Regions from separate parts of the Arsenophonus nasoniae genome, predicted to be linked through region 3. Evidence: predicted binding sites of a transcription regulator. Region 3 holds the regulator's gene; each other region holds the start of a gene.
What was found. The regulator Fur, encoded in region 3, represses iron uptake genes when iron is present. The targets are predictions, from matches to a motif close to ATAATAATGAGAACNACTATCAA.

Region 1: the regulator Fur is predicted to act here: its motif matches at 2,397-2,419, upstream of feoA (ferrous iron transporter A).
Region 2: the regulator Fur is predicted to act here: its motif matches at 2,465-2,487, upstream of exbB (tonB-system energizer ExbB).
Region 4: the regulator Fur is predicted to act here: its motif matches at 2,131-2,153, upstream of sufA (Fe-S cluster assembly scaffold SufA).

Annotation. Positions count from the first base shown of each region.
Region 1 covers NZ_CP038613.1:809,500-813,710, reverse strand. Annotated here, with positions in the region: gene ArsFIN_RS03790 (Tex family protein) at 1-2,202, shown strand, start outside; gene feoA (ferrous iron transporter A) at 2,514-2,741, shown strand; gene feoB (Fe(2+) transporter permease subunit FeoB) at 2,809-4,211, shown strand, end outside.
Region 2 covers NZ_CP038613.1:3,203,485-3,207,695, reverse strand. Annotated here, with positions in the region: gene carB (carbamoyl-phosphate synthase large subunit) at 1-1,493, shown strand, start outside; gene ArsFIN_RS16305 (DedA family protein) at 1,568-2,224, opposite strand; gene exbB (tonB-system energizer ExbB) at 2,629-3,567, shown strand; gene exbD (TonB system transport protein ExbD) at 3,574-4,005, shown strand.
Region 3 covers NZ_CP038613.1:1,103,191-1,107,401, forward strand. Annotated here, with positions in the region: gene ArsFIN_RS05295 (hypothetical protein) at 1-355, opposite strand, end outside; one part of gene ArsFIN_RS05300 (IS3 family transposase) at 405-1,285, opposite strand; one part of gene ArsFIN_RS05300 (IS3 family transposase) at 1,285-1,564, opposite strand; gene ArsFIN_RS28125 (hypothetical protein) at 1,811-1,945, shown strand; gene fur (ferric iron uptake transcriptional regulator) at 2,257-2,724, opposite strand; gene fldA (flavodoxin FldA) at 2,881-3,414, opposite strand; gene ybfE (LexA regulated protein) at 3,605-3,883, opposite strand; gene ArsFIN_RS05320 (type I secretion system permease/ATPase) at 4,065-4,211, opposite strand, start outside.
Region 4 covers NZ_CP038613.1:2,037,841-2,042,051, forward strand. Annotated here, with positions in the region: gene sufC (Fe-S cluster assembly ATPase SufC) at 1-128, opposite strand, end outside; gene sufB (Fe-S cluster assembly protein SufB) at 173-1,672, opposite strand; gene sufA (Fe-S cluster assembly scaffold SufA) at 1,685-2,053, opposite strand; gene ArsFIN_RS10240 (hotdog fold thioesterase) at 2,370-2,780, opposite strand; partial or broken gene ydiJ (D-2-hydroxyglutarate dehydrogenase YdiJ) at 2,777-4,211, opposite strand, start outside.

The DNA.
Region 1 (4,211 bases), 290 kb from region 3:
AAAGAAGTCACAGGCGGGCTCGATGATAACCACCTGCGTAAACTTGAAACGCGTTTAAGTTACTTACGTGAATTAAACGAGCGCCGCCAAACTATTCTAAAGTCGATTAATGAACAAGGAAAGCTTACCGCTGAGCTTGCTGAAGCGATTAATAACACTTTTAGTAAAACTGAGCTCGAAGATCTCTATTTACCATATAAACCCAAACGACGTACACGAGGCCAAATAGCAATTGAAGCAGGCTTAGCACCACTCGCGGAGCAATTATGGAATGACCCCCAGCAGATACCAGAACAAATAGCCGAAACCTTTATTGATCCACAAAAAAATATTAATGACACTAAAGCTGCACTTGATGGTGCCCGTTATATTCTAATGGAACGCTTTGCTGAAGATGCAAATTTACTTAGCAAAATTCGTGATTATTTGTGGAAAAATGCCCACTTAACAGCCAAAGTTATCGAAGGTAAAGAAACAGTAGGGGCAAAATTTAGCGATTATTTTGATCACCATGAGCTTATTGCGCATATCCCATCCCACCGAGCACTTGCCATGTTTCGTGGCCGTAACGAGGGTATTTTACAATTATCACTTAATGCCGATCCACAATTTGAACCATCGCCAAAAGAAAGTTATTGTGAAGAAATTATTACTCGCCACTTTGGCTTACATCTAAATAATGCACCAGCAGATAAGTGGCGAAAAGCCGTTATTAGTTGGACATGGCGAGTCAAAATTCTGTTACACCTTGAAACAGAATTGATGGGTACCTTGCGGGAAAAAGCAGAAGAAGAAGCGATTCATGTTTTCGCACGTAATCTACATGACCTTTTAATGGCAGCGCCTGCCGGTATGCATACCACTATGGGATTAGATCCTGGTTTACGTACAGGCGTTAAAGTTGCCATTGTTGATGGGACTGGCAAACTCATTACTACAGACACTATTTATCCTCACACCGGACAAGCAACAAAATCTGCAGCAACTATTGCATCTTTATGCGAGAAATATAAAGTTGCCTTGGTCGCTATTGGTAATGGTACTGCTTCGCGTGAAACTGAACGCTTTTTTACCGCAGTTAAAAAACAGTACCCCGAAATTACCGCCCAAAAAGTGATTGTTAGTGAATCTGGCGCTTCAGTTTACTCGGCCTCTGAGTTAGCGGCTCAAGAATTTCCCAATCTCGATGTTTCTTTACGTGGAGCAGTCTCTATTGCTCGCCGTTTACAAGACCCGTTAGCGGAATTAGTAAAAATCGATCCTAAATCAATTGGTGTTGGTCAATACCAACATGATGTTAACCAAACCTTACTCGCTAAAAAATTAACAACGGTAGTCGAAGATTGTGTAAACGCAGTTGGTGTCGATCTCAATACCGCCTCTGTTGCTCTTCTTTCACATGTTGCAGGGCTAAATAAAACAATTGCCCAAAATGTCGTTAATTGGCGTAATGAACACGGACGTTTTAATGACCGCAAACAACTATTGAAAGTCACGCGTCTTGGTACAAAAGCTTTTGAGCAGTGTGCAGGTTTTTTACGCATCATGGCAGGGAATAATCCTCTCGATGCCTCAACAGTTCATCCTGAGGCTTATCCGATCGTAGAAAAAATTTTATTAACCACTAAGCAACCCTTGAAAACGATTATGGGTAACACGAGCGTGCTCAATAATCTCAAACCAGAACAGTTTACTACTGACAAATTTGGTATTCCGACGGTAAATGATATTTTAAAACAATTAGAAAAGCCTGGACGAGACCCACGACCAGAATTTAAAACAGCCTCTTTTGTCGATGGCATTGAAACAATGGAAGATCTTAAAGTAGGCATGATATTAGAAGGTTCGGTAACCAATGTGACCAATTTTGGTGCATTTGTGGATATTGGCGTTCACCAGGATGGCTTGGTACACATCTCCTCCCTGTCCGATAAATTTATTAAAGATCCGCATTCTTTAGTCAAAGCAGGAGATATTATCACCGTTAAAGTCATCGATATTGATTTAAACCGTAAACGAATTGCGCTAACTATGCGCCTAGATGAGAAAACAGCAGATACATCACGACATCGTCATAAACAACAAACAGGCAGAAATACCCCCTCAGCCAGTTCAACTAAAACATCCCAACCAAACAATACGCCATTAGGTAATAGTGTTATGAGTGATGCGCTGGCGGCAGCACTCAATAAAAAGCGCTAATAGAAAATATTTATATAGCTAATAGTCTGATCTTGCATCAGGCTATTACCCTATTCAATTTTAGAAAATCGTTTTTTTAATAAAAATAATGAATTAACACTAATTTTGATGCCAATAGCTCACTCACTAGGGAACTATTGATCAATATCAATTGCTGTCATTTAAAAAAAGCGCTAAATTAATTCGAGTAGCACATAATTATGATTATCATTATTAATGTGATAATGATAATATTTCCTATTAAATTTGCTATTCGTCTGGTACCCATTTACGGTATCTTTGTTTTTTTGGGCTTTATAGTGGAAGTGTCTATGTCAATTCTTCCTAATCACCGATACAAAATTGTCGGATTTTCAACAGAAATAAATCCAGCTTACCGTCAGAAGTTACTCTCTTTAGGCATGTTACCTGGATCTTTTTTTAGCGTTATTCGTATAGCACCGCTCGGTGATCCTATTCAAATAGAAACTCGCCGTATGAACTTGATCTTAAGAAAAAAAGATCTTGCACTATTAAATTTAGACGATGCCGGCAACTAAGCGGTATAAAAATATTTTTATGATAATTAAATAGCCTATTGCTTATTACTCATCTGACCCCAGAACTATGAAATCATTAACTATTGGCCTTATTGGCAACCCTAACGCTGGTAAAACAACACTCTTTAATCAATTAACAGGCGCGCGCCAACGTGTTGGAAATTGGGCTGGTGTCACCGTTGAACGAAAAGTTGGCCGCTTTGCAACCTCGGAATACGATATTGAATTAGTTGATTTGCCTGGCACCTATTCATTAACCACGATTTCAGAACAAACCTCACTCGATGAACAAATTGCCTGTCATTTCATCCTAAGTGGCGAAGCGGATATGTTGATCAATGTTATCGATGCCGCTAACCTCGAACGAAATCTTTATCTAACAATACAACTTATTGAATTAGGTATACCTTGTATCGTCGCACTGAATATGTTGGATATTGCTGAAAACCAAAATATTCACATTAATATTGATGAACTACAAACACGCCTAGGTTGCCCTGTTATCCCTCTCGTATCGACTCGCGCGAAAGGTATTAGCAAATTAAAACAAGCTATTGATCAACATAGTAATAATCTTATTGCAACCCTCATCCACTATCCCGATATTTTGCTCACTGAAGTAGAAAAATTAACTCAAATTATCGACCATAATAAATTCAGTCATCAACAGCGCCGTTGGTTAGCACTACAAATATTAGAAGGCGATATATATAGCCTCGAACGTACCGCTATTCCCACTGATAAATTAGGTAAAATTAAAGCACATTTGCAGTCCAAACAACCTGAAGAGCCTGAACTTATCATCGCTGATGCACGCTATCAAACTATTGCAACCATTTGCGAAGCAGTCATTAATACTGAAACGGCAAAACCGAATACCTTAACGCAATTTATTGACAAGATTGTCCTTAATCGCTGGCTTGGGCTGCCTACATTTCTTTTTATCATGTATTTAATGTTTATACTTGCTATCAATATTGGTGGTGCATTACAACCCCTGTTTGAAGGTGGCTCAGAAGCCATTTTCATTCATGGAATTCAATGGATTGGCCATACTTTTAATTTACCACAATGGCTGACGGTTTTCCTTGCCCAAGGGGTAGGCGGAGGTATCAACACGGTATTACCTTTAGTTCCTCAAATTGGTTTAATGTATCTATTCCTTTCTATATTGGAAGACTCAGGTTATATGGCTCGCGCGGCATTTGTCATGGATAGGCTAATGCAAGCACTAGGTCTGCCTGGTAAATCTTTTGTTCCTTTAATTGTCGGTTTTGGTTGTAATGTGCCAGCTATTATGGGAGCACGGACATTAGATACCCCGCGTGAACGATTAATCACCATTTTGATGGCGCCCTTTATGTCTTGCGGTGCAAGACTGGCTATCTTTGCTGTCTTTGCGGCCGCTTTTTTTGGCAAAAATGGGGCAAGTATTGTTTTTTCTCTTTATTTATTAGGTATCATTATTGC
Region 2 (4,211 bases), 1.8 Mb from region 3:
TTGATTATTGTTGTGTTCATGCTGCGTTGGCGTTACGTGAAGATGGCTATCAAACAATAATGGTAAACTGTAATCCAGAAACAGTTTCTACCGATTATGATACTTCTGATCGTCTCTATTTTGAACCAGTAACATTAGAAGATGTATTAGAAATAGTTAGGATTGAACAGCCTGAAGGTGTCATTGTGCAGTATGGTGGCCAGACACCATTAAAATTAGCGCTTGCTTTAGAAGAAGCGGGCGTTCCTATTATTGGCACTAGCCCAGATGCGATTGATCGAGCTGAAGATCGTGAGCGTTTTCAACAAGCAGTGGCCCGTTTAGGACTGAAACAACCAGAAAACGCCACGGTTACCACTATTGAACAGGCGATAGAAAAGGCTCATAGTATTGGTTACCCCTTAGTTGTACGTCCTTCTTATGTTTTAGGTGGTCGGGCAATGGAGATTGTCTACGATGAAACTGACTTACGACGGTACTTTCAGACCGCGGTGAGTGTTTCCAATGATGCGCCAGTTTTACTCGATCATTTTCTGGATGATGCCATTGAGGTTGATGTCGATGCTATCTGTGATGGGGAAACCGTTTTAATTGGTGGTATTATGGAGCATATTGAACAAGCTGGCGTTCACTCCGGTGATTCTGCCTGTTCCTTGCCACCTTATACCTTGAGTCAGAATATACAGAATGTCATGCGTGAGCAGGTAAAAAAGCTGGCCTTTGAACTACGTGTTCGAGGATTAGTGAATGTGCAATTTGCCGTTAAAGATAATGAAGTTTATTTAATCGAAGTAAATCCGCGTGCTGCACGTACAGTGCCTTTTGTATCAAAAGCAACAGGCATAGCACTGGCAAAAGTAGCCGCTCGCGTCATGGTCGGACAATCTTTAGAGAAACAGGGTGTAACCAAAGAAATTATTCCACCTTACTATTCGGTTAAAGAAGTCGTATTGCCATTTAATAAATTCCCTGGTGTTGATCCTATTTTGGGACCAGAAATGCGTTCTACCGGTGAAGTTATGGGTATAGGTCGTACTTTTGCCGAAGCATTTGCTAAAGCCATGTTTGGTTGTTCTTCTACGATGAAAAAATCCGGGCGGGCATTACTCTCTGTAAGAGAAAATGATAAAGCCAAGGTGGTTGATTTAGCGGCTAAATTAATTGAGCATGGTTTTGAGTTAGATGCAACTCATGGCACGGCAATTGTATTGGGTGAGGCAGGAATTAACCCGCGTTTAGTTAATAAAGTTCATGAGGGGCGCCCTCATATTCAGGATAGAATAAAAAATGGTGAATACAGTTATATTGTCAATACAACCGCAGGTCGTCGTGCAATAGAAGATTCGAAGCTTATTCGTCGTAGCGCATTACAATATAAAGTAAATTATGATACCACTATTAATGGCGGCTTTGCGACAGCGATTTCCCTCAATGCTGATCCTACAGAGCAGGTAATCTCTGTCCAAGAGATGCATAAAATGATCCGACATTAACGATTACTCGCTATTTGCAATGGCCCTACTCGAAGGGCCATTTTCTTATTATGCTTTAATAAAACCCATGATATTTATTTGTTTTTTTTATGTTTCCAATATACGACAAGTGAGCCGATGAATCCGCTAATGAGAAGCAGTATAGGTAAGAATATTAAAATATTCATGACAATATTTTCGTGGCGTTTGATAAAAGGAATTTGATTTATTGAGTAACCTAGAGAAACAATGATCCCAATCCATAATAGGCCGCTAAGCCAATTGAATAATTGAAAGCGGCGGTGGTTTAAGGTCGAAAGTCCGGCTAAAACCGGCAATAGTGTGCGAACAAAAGCTAAAAAACGACCGATCAAAAGCGCATATAAGCCTTGGTTATTGAATAATCGGTTTGCACGATCGTAATACTCTTGTGGGATCTGTTTTAACCATTGTTTTATTATATTCGTATCGCTAAGCCATCGCCCCTGTAAAAAACCTAACCAGCAACCTAGGCTAGCGGCAACAGTTAAAATAATAATTGTCGGAATAAAGGAAAGAACACCTTTTGCAATTAAAGCACCGGAAAGAATAAGTAGCGTATCTCCTGGCAGAAATGCTGCAGGAAGAATACCATTTTCTAATACGATAATGGTAAAAAGTACTGCATAAATAATCCATAAAATATCGGGATTAATTAGTTTAGTAAAATCATGATGCCAAATTGCCATCACGATTTCATTGAGAACTTGCATAGCTTACCCTGTTAATAACAACCAATGAAGAACCGATATAGTTGCCAGTTTACCTTAAAAAGCTGGATTATGTTGAATTTATTCACGCGTTTAGTATAAAAGCAAGTTGAATAAAAAGTGTCTATCTCAGAGAAAAGAATATTAAAAATGGGAAATGTCTGTTGTGGCCACTTGTTATTAGAACAAGTCAAATTGCAGCAAACTTATTGATAACAAGTAAATAAATAAAAAATTCATCAAATAGTAATGATAATTACTATCAAATGATTTAATGTCTGGTATGATCAGTAAGTTTTACATAATGTAAGTGTGGTAAAAAAAGATTTACTACGAATAGACTAGCTGGCATAGGATATGATCAGCTAAAAGATCGCGTTAAATAACAGAAGAGTGATAGCCAACTGATGCGTAAATTGATAGCTTCTATTTTATTGGCAATAAGTTTGATAAATATAACATTCGCCGAGACAAATCTGGCAGACCTGTCTGAGCAGTCTCTGCCTGTTAATATACCTAATCAGCAAGATATATCCATTGCAAATTCACTTCCAACGACTTCAGCTAATGAAGTGCAAGCAAGTGAGAAAGATTTTGCCACTGAAAAAAATTTAGCGGCGCTACAACAGGAACCTAATTTATTAACTGCACAACGAGGATTTGATCAAGATCTTTCGATTTGGAGTATGTATCAGCATGCTGACATGGTTGTGAAAGCAGTCATGCTAGGATTAATTGTTGCTTCAATCATTACTTGGGCTCTGTTTTTCTCAAAAGGCATTGAAATGATTGGAGCATATCGACAGCTACAAAAAGAACAGCAAAAATTATCTAAAGTAAAATCACTTGATGATGCGATAGGAATTGCTGCAACATTTAAAAAAAATAGTGTTACTCGAAAATTATATGATGAAGTTGTGGCGGAAAAAACATTATCAGCCGGTAGTCATGATTTAAATGGAACCAAAGATCGTGCCAGTTTTCGCCTTGAAAGAGCTGTTGCTTCAATTAGTCGTTACATGGGGCGAGGTAATGGTTATTTAGCAACGATAGGGGCAATTTCCCCCTTCATTGGTTTATTTGGTACAGTCTGGGGAATTATGAATAGCTTTATTGGTATAGCCCACTCTCAAACGACTAATTTAGCTGTTGTTGCGCCTGGCATAGCAGAAGCTTTGTTAGCCACGGCAATAGGGCTGGTAGCCGCGATACCAGCAGTGGTTATCTATAATTTATTTGCGCGCATGATTAATACTTATCGAGGTCAACTGGGCGATGTAGCTGCTCAGGCTACGGTATTATTAGGTAGAGATTTGGATTTAGCTGATAGTAATAAAAAAAGGTAAGTGCTTATGGCGATCCGTTTAAACGATGATTTAAATGATAATGGTGAAATGCATGAAATTAATGTTACACCATTTATTGATGTAATGCTGGTTTTACTAATTATTTTCATGGTTGCGTCACCTTTAGCGACAGTTGATATTAAAGTTAATTTACCGGCTTCTACAGCTAAACCTCAACCTAGACCGGAAAAACCGTTATTTTTAACTGTGAAAGCTAATGGTCTAATGTATGTTGGAGAGCAAAATGTCTCGCAGGAACAATTGGCATCAGCATTGGATCAGATAACCGGTACAAACAATAAAGAAACCACTATTTTTTTTCAAGCAGATAAAACAGTAAATTATGAAAGGATTATGGATGTAATGAACTTATTACGTAAATCTGGTTACCTTAAAGTGGGATTAGTTGGCATGGAGATGTCACAGAGTACAAAATAGTGTATTGCTAATATTGTCAAAACTGGGTAATTAAATACCCAGTTTCGATTCAATTACATTAGTAATAAATCAATAGTGTAATATTTTTTATATTTAATAACCATATTAATAGTATTGTTATCAAATAATACAATTCATGATTTCAAATTTGTTAATATTACAAAATAATAAGCTATCACATGAAATTAAAATATAATAATAAAAAA
Region 3 (4,211 bases):
TCAGTGTTAAAATATTTCCTTGAGGTAATGAATACAATTTCAAGCTGTGCGCCCAGGTGCGTAAAAGAGAAATAGACGTTATTAGCGCTTCCATTGATAATTCAAATGGAAGCGCCGTTGCCGACAACCCATGCCCTAATTGACATAGGCTTTCCAGAGAAAACTCTGATACTTTATTATCTGCCAAAGAAACCAGGGTTTTCGCTAGAAAATGTAAATTATGACACAATCCAGCCCAGCACTCTTCACTACTATTTGCCAACTGTAGCATTTCATCGGTACTCAAATGTGAGATATCTAGCTTGCGAAGCACATCAGCTAACTCGGAAAAAAGAATGTTGCTATCAGACAGCATTGTGCACCCCCAATGATTGATGTAATGGTCAACAAATTCTGTAGAAGATCTAAGCGGCATTTTTTAGTTCATGATATTTTTGATGTGGCGTTAAATAACCAATCGTTGAATGGCGTCGATAATAATTGTAAAACTGAATATAATTTTCAACTTCACAGACAACAGATTGATGATTCATAAACGATAAACGGTTAAGTCTTTCTGTCTTTAAACTCCTAAAAAATCTTTCCATCACGGCATTATCGAGGCAATTACCTCGCCGACTCATGCTTTGAGTTATTTTCCGTTCAAAGAGGTGCGCCCTAAGCTCCTCCGATGAATATTGGCAACCTTGATCTGAATGGAACATCAAACTTGTCGTATCCGGTAATTGCCGTTCAATTGCGTTATCTAAGGCTTCTTTCACTAATTTCGAATCCGGTTTTGTTGATAAGGCATAACCAATAATTTCTTTGGTGGCTAAATCCAACACACAGGCTAAATAGCTCCACCCATAGTGATGTCTAATATACGTGATATCCCCGACATAATAGTGATTATGCTGTTCAGGGGAAAATTGTCGTTTAAGCAAATTAGGGGCATATCGATGTTCGTTACCCGATGAGTGATAGTAGTGCTTTTTCGTTGGTCTAATTGCAACTAATTGATTTAATTTCATGATGTTCGATATTTTATAAGTGCCAATTTGGTGCCCTAAACCCTTTAACTCGGCTTGAATACGTCTTTTGCCATAAATTTGACCCGATGTATAAAAAATACGTTTGATTTCGCCACACAGTCTTTCATTTTCAACTGTCGGTATTTTCGTTTCATAATAAAAACTACTGCTGCTTACTTCAAAAAGATGGCATAACTCAGTGACCGTAAAATTGGGGTACATGATTTTCAGTTGCTTCACGATTTTGAGTTTTGATTGTCGAGGATGAAGTAAGCCGCGGCTTTTTTTAATATGTCATTATCCCTCTGAGCACGCTTAAGTTGAACTTCTAATTCTTGTATGCGCTGTTGCTCGGGTGTTAACGCTTTTGATTTTACAGGCGTATTCCCATTTAACTCGGCAAGATATTGTTGCTTCCATCGTGATACGGCAGATTTACCCGCACCGGATATTTTTTCAACTTGGATATTGCTATATCCACCTTCAACCATGAGTTTTGCATATTCCAGTTTTTGCTTTCCGCTAAAGGTTACTTTTACTTTTCGGGTCATATTTATACCTATAAGATTTTGCTTAATTATAAGCTATAAATCTCTACAGTTTTATTAGACCACTACAAGCCATAGCATTACTCCTGTTAATGTTGTGGTGAGAGGCTCGTAGGTGTTGGTAGCACCTGCGGGCTTCGTTGTTTTATGGTTACTGTATCATTACAATAATAGTTACCATCTAAACATCACAATATCTGGTAATTACCAATTTCAATGCCAAAAGAAAAGCGTTCGCCACAATATCAAATGCGTCTTACGGAGAAATTTCGTGAGCAGCACGAAGAACAGGCCAAAAAAGATGGTGATACTTCTTTAGCGATGTGGATCATGCGTATCTTAAGGAAGGAGTTACGTAAGCGGGGAATTGAACCGCAAGGGTAAGTTGCATGTCAAGCAAGATGTTAGCGCCATCGCCTACAATAGGCCAAGCATAAATTATTTGTTGTGTCATACATAAGGATGTTATAGATGAGTGATTATTTGTAACTGAATAAGTGGCAACCGTGTAAGGCATAATACTTTTCAACTGATATCTCATTGTTTGGAAGGTAAAATGAAAAAATTGTTAAAATCTTGGCTAATTTTTAGGTGGAACAATAAAGCAAAATATTGTGGTAAAATAAAAGGAGAAATTCGCTTCTATTCTCCTTTTATTTTCAACTGATTAATAACAAAAACAGTGATAGGCAGGGTTATTTTTCTTCTTTACTATTCCGGGCTGGATGCCCCAAGTCGTTTTCATCACAATGGTCTTTTTTGGAGCAATGTCCATAGAGATAGAGACTGTGATTAGAGAGTTTAATACCATGACGCTCAGCGATGTTTTTTTGTCTTGTTTCAATCGATTCATCACTAAATTCAATAACTTTACCACAATCTAAGCAAATTAAGTGATCGTGGTGATGTTGTTGTGTCAGCTCAAAAACTGATTTACCGCCTTCAAAGTTATGACGAGTAACAATACCAGCTTCATCAAATTGGTTAAGTACACGATAAACCGTTGCGAGGCCAATCTCTTCCTCCATATCAATGAGTTTTTTATAGAGATCTTCCGCACTGACGTGATGGCACTCTGGCTCTTGTAATACCTCTAAAATTTTCAAACGTGGAAGTGTTACTTTAAGCCCTGCATTCTTCAATGCTTTATTGTTGTCGGTCATACGGATCCTACCTTGTTGCATTAGTAGTGAATTCAATAATATCAAAACATTGTTAACAGTAGCATACTGTTTCTTTCATACTAATTTTACAATTATATATGTCTTAATATCATTACACAATTTGCAGGAATTATCATGTACAAAAAAAATTGACATCTATCTATGGATGATGGCTGGCAATTCTAGCTCGTCGGATATTTGTTTTACCCAATTTTGCACTCGCTCATCGGTTAGTTCTGGTTGCCTGTCTTCATCAATCGCAAGACCAATAAAGTGAGTGTCATCAGCGAGTCCTTTTGATGCTTCGAAGTGGTAACCTTCGGTTGGCCAGTGACCAATAATGCTAGCACCGTTAGATTCAATAATCTCTTTCACTGTACCCATGGCATCACAAAAATATTCCGCATAATCCTCTTGATCGCCACAACCAAAAATAGCCACCAGCTTACCTTCAAAATCAATTTCTTCCAATGTCGGAAAGAAATCGTCCCAATCACACTGTGCTTCACCATAATACCAGGTAGGAATACCGAATAGTAAAATATCAAATGCTTCAATATCCTCTTTACTGCTTTTAGCAATATCATGAATTTCAGCAATATCAGCGCCGCCAAGTTTTTCTTGGATCATTTTGGCAATATTTTCTGTATTGCCAGTATCACTGCCGAAGAAGATACCTATGATTGCCATAAAGTAAATAAACCTCTTGATTTTAATTTGCGTTGTTTAGTTATCTTATTGTTACTAACAGTAGTAATAGGAAAGATAATAACAGTTGATTAATAAATAATTAAATGACCATTATTTTGACGAAAATAACTGCATAATTCTGTCAATTTTGTGTGTTTTAGACAAAATAAACTAGTAAAACTGCAACTCATCAGTTTTTCTTTGCTAATTGTGTCAGTAATATTTGTTCTATTAGTTCACTACGGCTTATTTTTTGTTCTTGGGCTAGCATATTTAATGCCGCAACAGCCCGCTCATTGATTTTTAATTCGATACGACGTAATCCTTTGCTTTTATCACGTTTTAATTGATTACGTTTATTAATTTTTAATTGTTCATGTCGAGATAAGGGATTGGTTTTCGGACGCCCAGGTCTAAGTTCATCGGCGAATAGATCCCGGGTTGTGCGATCAGTCTGCTCTTTTGCCATAAATTTAAATGTTGATGGAAATTTGCTAGTTACTTAAAACAATCATACCCTAGCAAGATAACTATCGCTACTATCAGATAAAATATATCCTATTGATAAAGCAGTCTATTAGTGAGCAACTGAAATGAGACATAGCCAGTAAAACAGATAAATGTGAGCTTACTGGCGACTTGTGTCATGTTTAAGCGTTAATTTTTGCCTTTGATCCTATTTGCTGATACCAGAGTTGAGCATAAAACCCATTTAACTTGAGTAGATTATCATGGCTATCGAATTCAATTACTTGTCCTTCATTTATCACACAGATTTTATCAGCATGACGGATAGT
Region 4 (4,211 bases), 930 kb from region 3:
AAAGTACTCTTGCCTGATCCATTAGGCCCCATGATGGCATGTACTTCACCCGCTTTTACTTCTAGGTTTAATCCGTTAAGAATTTGATTACCTTCAATACTGACATTTAAATTTTTAACACTTAACATTTCATTGGCCTTTGAATAACTTAGTATTCTTTTAATAGGAACTATTAACCCACACTATGTTCCAAGCTAATTGCTAACAATTTTTGCGCTTCTACGGCAAACTCTAACGGTAATTTAGAAAAAACATCTTTACAGAAACCATTTACTATCATGGAAATGGCGTCATCCTCACTAATGCCACGTTGTAAACAATAAAAAAGTTGATCTTCACCAATACGCGATGTCGTGGCTTCATGCTCTAACTGAGCGCTACTATTTTTTACTTCGATATAAGGAAAGGTATGCGCGCCACATTCTGTGCCAATTAACATAGAATCACATTGGGTATAATTTCTGGCATTTTCTGCAGTCGGTAAAATCTTTACTAAACCGCGGTAACTATTTTGACTGCGGCCAGCTGAAATTCCTTTGGAAATAATTGTCGAATGCGTATTCTTACCAATATGGATCATTTTTGTACCGGTATCAGCCTGTTGATTACCATTGGTTAATGCAACTGAAAAAAATTCGCCCACTGAATTATCCCCTTGCAGAATAACACTGGGATATTTCCAAGTAATTGCCGATCCTGTTTCAGACTGCGTCCAGGACATTTTGGCATTTTCTCCCTCACATAAGGCGCGTTTAGTGACAAAATTTAAAATTCCACCAGTTTCACTTTCACCCCCTGAAAACCAGTTTTGTACGGTAGAATATTTTACTTCAGCATCCTTATGAATAATAACTTCAACTACAGCGGCATGTAATTGATAACTCTCTCGCACTGGCGCAGAGCATCCCTCAATATAACTAACGTAGCTGCCTTCATCAGCAACCAAGATAGTGCGCTCAAACTGACCTGTCTTAGCCGCATTAATACGAAAATAGGTTGATAATTCCATCGGGCAACGAACACCTTTTGGCACATAAACAAATGTGCCATCAGAAGCGACAGCAGAATTCAATGCAGCAAAAAAATTATCCCGATTAGAAACAACCGTACCGATATATTTTTTTACTAATTCAGGATATTGTTGGATTGCCTCACCGAAAGAACAAAAAATAATACCCAGTTTTGCTAATTCGCTACGATAGGTTGTCGAAACTGAAACCGAGTCAAAGATAGCATCTACCGCAACCGATTTGCCCTCACGTACTGGCACGCCTAGTTTATTGAATGCTTCTTCAACTTCTGCGGTCAGATAATTATTGCTATGGGTATTACTCTCGTCAGCTGATGAATCAATTTCAGCATGACAATTTTCATCGCAACTATTACAGGATGGCGCTGCATAATAACTATATTCCTGATAGTTTAAATCAGGATAATAGCCTTTAAGCCAGTGTGGCTCTTCCATACCCAACCAATGTTGATAAGCTTCTAAACGAAACTGTAACATCCAATCAGGTTCATTACGTTTGGCTGAAATGGCTTTGATAACCTCTTCATTGAGGCCTTTAGCTAATTCATCCGTTGCAACCTGAGTGAAAAACCCCTCTTTATAACGATGTTCCACTAACCATTGTTGAACATCATCACCAATTTCTATATTACGCTGTGACATAATTTAATTCGCTTAAATACCAAAGCTTTCACCACAACCACAAGCGTGCTGAGCTTTAGGATTATTAAATTTAAATACTTGATTAAGTCCCTCACGAACATAATCAACCTCAGTGCCATCAATAAATGGCATTGCTTTTAGAGGCACAAAAAGTTTGGCGCCATTATTTTCAAACAGCAAATATTCTTTGGTTGGATTATCAATCAATGCAATAACATAACCAAATCCTGCACAGCCTGATTGTTTGATATTAAGAGATAATCCCTGACTATCAGGATTTTTTTTCATTAATTTACGAATTTGAGCAGCCGCTTTATCGGTCATGGTAAGGCCCTGCCAGGTTGTTTCATTTAAAGAAAAAGTATCAACATGCTCTGCCATTATTGACCTCACTAAACTAATATTTTCACTATATTATACTATGTAAGTAACTAGACTTTTTTTGCTTAATATTATATATGGTAATGATAACATTTCTCACTTCAACCATTTATTTTAAGAGGATATTTTCATTAGCATATTTTTTCAGCAAAAAGTGGCATTTATTTTACTATAATTTCACAATTTTCAATTCATTATTTATTTTAATTCACTGATAAATATATTAAAAATAAAATTAACCAGCAAATTTATAAATGTTTCAGGTGAAAACCAAAGTGTTGCAAAAAAATTTACTTTTGTTCTTAATCACGCGCCATTAAATTATTGCGGTTGTCAAACGGCAAATACAGCTCAGTTTTAATTGTTCATCAAAAATTTTTATCGACCAGACTTGTTGCCGTCGCCCTAGATGGATCGCGCTACACACGCCACGCACTTTGCCTGAAGATACTGGCCTAATATGGCTAGCGTTAATTTCAGTACCGACCACTTTTTGCTCACCTTGAGTACACAGATAACCGGCTATCGAGCCTAACGATTCAGCTAATACCACCGAAGCACCACCATGTAATAATCCAAACGGTTGCATGGTACGTTGATCAACCGGCATTGTTGCTTCAATGGTATCATCGCTGATACTTAGCATAACAATACCTAAATGGGATAAAATGCTGTTTTTACTCCAACTATTAATTTCTTCGAGGGTATAAGGACGTTGCCAAATCATTTAATAATCTCCAATAGTGCTTGTAATGGATGTTTTATTATTCCTTCTCCATTCGCTTTACTTGACTACGGCAGGAATAGCCAGTTGCTAAACAGCGTTTTAGGGGTAATTTTTGTAATTGATTTCCCCAAGATAAGGCATAAATTCCCTTTGAATTTGCCAAATGTTTAACTTCATGACCATAAGTTCCTGCCATCCCGCAACAGCCAACATTCACATTAATAAGTTGACAACCGAATTGAGCAAAAATTTTAATCCAATGCTGAGCACTAGCAGCGAGCAATGACATTTCGGTACAGTGCCCCAATAAATACCATTTTTCAGTTGTTAACTTCGATACGGGCTTTGACGCTAGTGCTGTTATCAGCCATTCATTAACTAATTTAACCTCAAAATCACCACGTTTATTACCGAGAATTTGATTATATTCATCGCGATAACAGAGCACTAGAGCTGGATCGATACCGACCATAGGAATTGATAATTTAGCTAAACGGTTAAGAAAATTCGCTGTCTTTTGTGCTGTTTCGGCAAAACGGGTTAAATATCCCTTAATATGTAACGCTTTTCCATTAGCTAAAAAGGGCAATAATATCGGCCGATAACCTAATCGTTCAATTAAATGAATAAAATCAGCAACCACCTTAGCATCATAATAGCTAGTAAAGGGGTCTTGGACGATAAAAACAAATTGACTGCGCATCTTTTCTGATAAACTTTCTAACTGCGACAATGACAGTGATAATGCTGCATGCGCAGCCAATTGTTGTTGTAAACTGGGCGTAGAAAGTTGAGGAAAATCTGTTAATCCAATCACCTTGTAACTTAAAGTTTGTATCCACTTTTGCTGTAAGATAAAATTAAACCAACGTGGATGCTTTGCCATTAACGGTAAAGTCAATTCAATACTGGCAACAACATAGTCACTGATTGGTCGCAAATAGCGGCTATAATAGAGCGCTAAAAATTTTGCTCTAAAAGTGGGAACATCAATTTTAACTGGGCATTGAGTTGAACATGCTTTACAAGCTAAACAGCCCGCCATCGCTTCTTTTACTTCATGGGAAAAATCATATTGTCCACACTTAGCTCGCAAGGTATGGTATAAGCGTGTTATTTTTTGCCACCAAGAGAGTTTATAACTCTTGATATCCTCGGCAAATAACTTTAGGTTTATGCCATGCTTAACCTGTAACCTTAACCACTCTCGCATTAAAGTTGCCCTTCCTTTAGGTGAATGAATGCGTTGTTGTGATATTTTCATCGAAGGGCACATTGGACTATTAACATCAAAATTAAAACATAAACCATTGCCGTTACATGCCATGACACGCTCAAAAGTTTGCCTTACATTAATCGGGATGATGCGATCATAAGTTCCTCTTTTCACTGTATCGATCGGTATTAACGGAAGCTCTACATTAAGCGATG